2 regions of the Arthrobacter sp. HS15c genome follow, and region 2 is predicted to be linked to the other one. Evidence: predicted binding sites of a transcription regulator. Region 2 holds the regulator's gene; the other holds the start of a gene.
The links. The regulator Rex, encoded in region 2, represses fermentation and respiration genes when NADH is low (regulators of the CRP and FNR family bind a similar motif). The targets are predictions, from matches to a motif close to CTTGTGAANNNNTTCACAAG.
Positions count from the first base shown of each region.

Region 1 (2,387 bases), on a different contig from region 2:
ACGCCGCCAGGGTCCCTGGCCGAGCTTGCGAGGCGAGGGTGGCGGTGGGCACTAGTTGGACAGGATGATGTTCAGCGCGTGCGGCTTCCGCGCTGAACCCTCCACAAGCTCCGCGTCCCACTTTTCGCGGGCCGCCTTCAGCAGTTGCGACGGCGTCTGCGGGGCGTGGCCGCGGCGGACCAGCAGGTGCCTCGCCAGTTCGCCGCGGGTGTGCTTCGCGAAGTGGCTCACCACCTTGCGCACGCCGTTCACCTCCGTGAACACGTTGACGGCCACCGTCTGCGCCGGCGGCGGGGCCCACGCCGCGGAGTAGGTGCTGGAGCGGCAGTCCACCAGCAGGTGCCCCGCGGACGCCTCGGCGAGGGCCTCCGAGAGTTGCGGTTTCCAGAACGAGGCGAGGCGGCCGACGTCGGGCAGTGCCGTTCCCATCGACAGCCGGTACGCGGGCACGCGGTCGGCAAAGCGGATGGCGCCCCACAGCGCGGACACCACCAGCACCGAACCGTCGGCCTTCCGTCGCTGCGCCGGTGTCAGCGTCTTGTACCCGAGGGCGTCGTACAAAACGCCCGAATAGATCTGGTGGGCAGGAGCCGCCGGTTCCGCGTGCAGCCGGGTGTTGCGTTCGACGTCTTCCTTCAGCGATGCCCCGACGCCCAGCAGTGCGAGGGCGTCCTCGTGGGCGCTCACCGTTCCCAGCGCCTCAAGGACCTTGGCCCGGTACGTGTTCAGCGCCGGGAAGCTCAGGGAAGGCCAGTCGACGGCGGATCCACGGACTGCGGGGGTCTTGCCTTCAGAGGGGGGAAGCAGAATCAGCACCGTACGATCCTACCGGCGACTTCCGGCCCCGTTCCGACGGTAGAATGGACGCCGGATGGGTTGACCAGGCGGCCGCGCGTCACGCAAGTGGCTCGAGGAACGTCCGGGCTCCACAGGGCAGGGTGGTGGGTAACGCCCACTCGGGGTAACCCGCAGGCCAGTGCCACAGAGAACAGACCGCCTGGATCGCGCCGTTTTGAAAGCGGCACGAAGCAGGTAAGGGTGAAACGGTGGTGTAAGAGACCACCAGCTTCCCGGGTGACCGGGAAGGCTAGGTAAACCCCACCCGGAGCAAGGCCAGACAGGACACGTTTGAGGGCTGCCCGCCCGAGTGTCCGGGTAGGCCGCTGGAGGGCGTCGGCAACGGCGTCCGTAGATGGATGGCCGCTACTCCCGCGCTGGTAACGGCACGGGAGCACAGAACCCGGCGTATCGGTCAACCCATCCCACCAACCCCCAGCCGGGCAGCCCGGCGCCGCATGTGAGTGACTTCACGCCCGTGGGGGACGTTCAGGGCCCCCCTCCAGCCTAGAATGGAGAGCGAACGTAGAAGTTCTGCCGCCGGGTCTGCGTTCGCAGCCGGTGGCTTTTCTTTGCGCTTCTCCAAGGTGTCCGGGGTGGACCGAATCCCCGCCGACGCTCGCGCCCCGGAACACCTCCGGCGGCCGCCCTCCGCGTACGAGGACGTATGTGGTTGACCCAAGGAAGGTAGTTCTGTGAGCCAGACGTCAGATTCTTGTCTTGATACGTGGATGGGCCGGGAGGCACTCGCCGAGGCCATGATTCCGGTGATCGGCCGGCTGTACCGCGAAAACAATGTGGTGACCAGCATTCACGGCCGCAGCCTGATCAACAAGTCCACCATGAACATCCTGAAGGCGCACCGGTTCGCCCGCCGCATGAGCAAGGATGAGCTGCTCCTGGAGGAGACAGCCCCGCTGCTGAACACGCTCGCCGGCCTGGAACTGGGCGCGGCAGCGATCGACATCGCCCGCCTGAACCAGAAGTTCAAGGCTGAGGGCGACGGCGCCACCCTGGAAGAGTTCCTCCGCGCCGAACTGGCCGAGGTAGTGGGCAAGCGCGGCGCCGACGACCGCACCAGCACCGACGTTGTGCTCTACGGTTTCGGCCGGATCGGACGCCTCCTGGCCCGCCTCCTCATCGAAAAGGCAGGCGGCGGCCACGGCCTGCGCCTGCGCGCCATCGTGGTGCGCCGCGGCTCGGACAAGGACCTCTCCAAGCGCGCCAGCCTGCTGCGCCGCGACTCGGTCCACGGATCCTTCGAAGGCACCATCCGCGTGGACGAGGATGCCAACACCATCACCGCCAACGGCGTCCAGGTCCAGGTCATCTACTCGGACAACCCGGCCACCATCGACTACACCGCCTACGGCATCCACAACGCGCTCGTGGTGGACAACACCGGCCGCTGGCGCGACGCCGAAGGCCTGTCCCAGCACCTGCAGAGCAAGGGCGTTGCCCGCGTGCTGCTGACCGCTCCGGGCAAGGGCGCGCTGAAGAACATCGTGCACGGCATCAACCACGGCAGCATCGAGGACACGGACCAGATC
Region 1 covers NZ_JBFOHM010000014.1:89,663-92,049, reverse strand. The annotation lists gene ABV518_RS21400 (YaaA family protein) at 52-816, opposite strand; RNA gene rnpB (RNase P RNA component class A) at 873-1,264, shown strand; gene ABV518_RS21390 (glyceraldehyde-3-phosphate dehydrogenase) at 1,533-2,387, shown strand, end outside.
Region 1: the regulator Rex is predicted to act here: its motif matches at 1,295-1,314, upstream of ABV518_RS21390 (glyceraldehyde-3-phosphate dehydrogenase).

Region 2 (2,387 bases):
TGGACGTCGTCCATGTTCTCGCCGCGCGTCACAAACTTGAATTGCTTCCAGGCGAACCCTGCCGCCTGCGTCAGCGTGAATGCGCCGCGCTGGTGCATCTTTCGTGCCACGTGGAACAGGCTGGCGCCCTTCATCAGCGTGTTGTCCACGTCGAAGAACGCCGCCTCGCCGGTCTGCGGCGCCGCAACCGGCTGCGTGACAACAGCGACGTACTTCTCCTCGGGCATGTCCCCGAGTCTAGTCAATGCAGGAGGCCCCAACTGTCGCGGCGCTGTGCGCCGCGTTGTCCGCCCCCAAAGGGCGATACGGTTAATGCATGGCAAGACCGCAGGTTGTCCTCATCACCAAAACCGACTGTCACCTGTGCGCGGACGCGCGCGACGCCGTCGGGCGGGTGACTGCCTCCCTGGGACTTGAGTGGACGGAACAGCGGGTCGACGACGATCCCGGGTTGCGTGACCGCTATGCCGAGGAGATCCCGGTGGTGCTGGTGGACGGGATCCAGCGCGATTTCTGGAAGATCGACGAGTCCCGGTTGGAGCGCGTCCTGCAGCGCGCCATGGCGCAGTAGGGCCGCGGTTCCGGGCAATGGCATCGGCTTTGTTGGCAGCAGGCGCGGGGCTCTAGAGTGGAACCACAACGCGACGCAAGGGAGGGGATAGTGAGTTCACTGGATTCATCTCCCCAGGCTGTCCATGGCGCCCCGGACGGGGTTGACAGCCAGGACGCGCCGGACGTGCAGGAAAGCAAGATCGCCGCGGACGGCAAGACCGCCGCGGCCAAGCAGATTCCGCCCGCCGCGGTAGCCCGCCTCACGCTGTACCTGCGCGCGCTTAACACCTTGCTGGCCGAAGGCGTGGAGCGGGTGTCCTCTGAGTCGCTGGCAGAGGCGTCCGGCGTCAGCTCAGCCACGCTGCGCAAGGACCTCTCGCACGTGGGCTCGTACGGCACCAGGGGAGTGGGCTACGAAGTCCAGTACCTCAGCCGCCACATAGCCGCGGCGCTCGGGCTCACCCACGACTGGAAGGTGGCCATTGTCGGCGCCGGTAACCTTGGCAAGGCGCTGGCCAGGTACGGCGGCTTCGAGTCACGTGGGTTCGATGTTGTGGCCATTTTTGATGCCGACCAGATGGTGGTGGGCAATGAGGTGGGCTGGCTGCGGGTCAGCGACGCCGCAGACCTTGAACCCGTGCTGCAGCGCACGGGCGCAAACATGGTGGTCCTGGCCCTGCCCGCCGCGGTGGCGCAGGGCGTGTGCGACCGCGTGGTGGCCGCCGGCGTCCGCAGCATCCTCAGCTTTGCGCCCGTGATGCTCCAGGTGCCCGACTATGTCAACCTCCGCAAGGTGGACATGGCCACCGAACTCCAGATCCTGGCCTACCACGCGCAGCGGGCGCAGACCCCGGGCCAGACCGCCTAGCAATCCGGCGGCTCCGGGATCCACGCCCGCGGGTGTGGTTGCTGATGTTGTTGTCTGTGTTGTTCTTGGCTGGAATGGTTTCCGGCAGACCGTCAGGCTAGCGGCCGTAAGGGTTTCCGGGCTGGCCGTACGGGTTGGCAAACGGCTGCTGCCTGCGGAAGTACGGGGCTGCGGCCGGCAGGAACAGCAGCACGATGGCTGCGATTCCCATCAGGGTTCCCAGTGTTCCGATGTTCGGCACCTGGAAGAGGCCGAAGACGGACAGCGCCGCGAACACGGTTCCGAGGATCCGGGCCCAGTTCTTGCCCTTGCGGACGAAGATGGCCACGAGGGCGTATAGCGCGGCCCCGATGATGGCAAAAACCACCAGGGTGCCGGCGATGACGCCCTTGAGGTCCTCGTAGGAGACCTGGCCGGCGGCGCCGCCGCTTTGCATGGCCTCTTCAAACGTGCTCCGCATCAGCGGATCATCCAGCTGGCCAATGCCCATCAGCATGGAGATGACAAAGACAACGCCGGACGCGATCAGCAGCCAGAAGGAAATGTTGACCAGCTGGGGGATCCCGTTGCTGCCTGGTGCCGCCGGCTGCTCGGACGGGTACTGAGCGTACGGTGACTGCCCGTACTGCTGGCCAAAGGGCTGCTGGCCGTAGGCCGGGGCCTGCGGCGGGTTCTGACCGAACGGCGGCGGGTTCTGGCCGTACTGGGGCGCCGGGGAGCCCTGTTCGCCGTACTGCGGGGTGTTCTGACCGAACGACGGCGGGTTCTCGCCGTACTGCGGAGCGTTCTGTCCGTACTGCGGTGCGGGGGGTGCCGGGGGCGTGGGCTGCGCGGCGGGCGGCGTGGGCTGGCCGAACTGCGGCGCATTCTCGCCGTAGCGGGGAGCAGCCGGCTGGCCGCCGGACTCCGGCTCGTTGGGGTTGGGAGGCTGGACAGGAGGCGTGCTCATGAGCGGTCCTTTTCAGGT
Region 2 covers NZ_JBFOHM010000008.1:272,094-274,480, reverse strand. The annotation lists gene ABV518_RS15350 (HAD family hydrolase) at 1-227, opposite strand, end outside; gene ABV518_RS15345 (glutaredoxin family protein) at 317-571, shown strand; gene ABV518_RS15340 (redox-sensing transcriptional repressor Rex) at 662-1,420, shown strand; gene ABV518_RS15335 (hypothetical protein) at 1,518-2,369, opposite strand.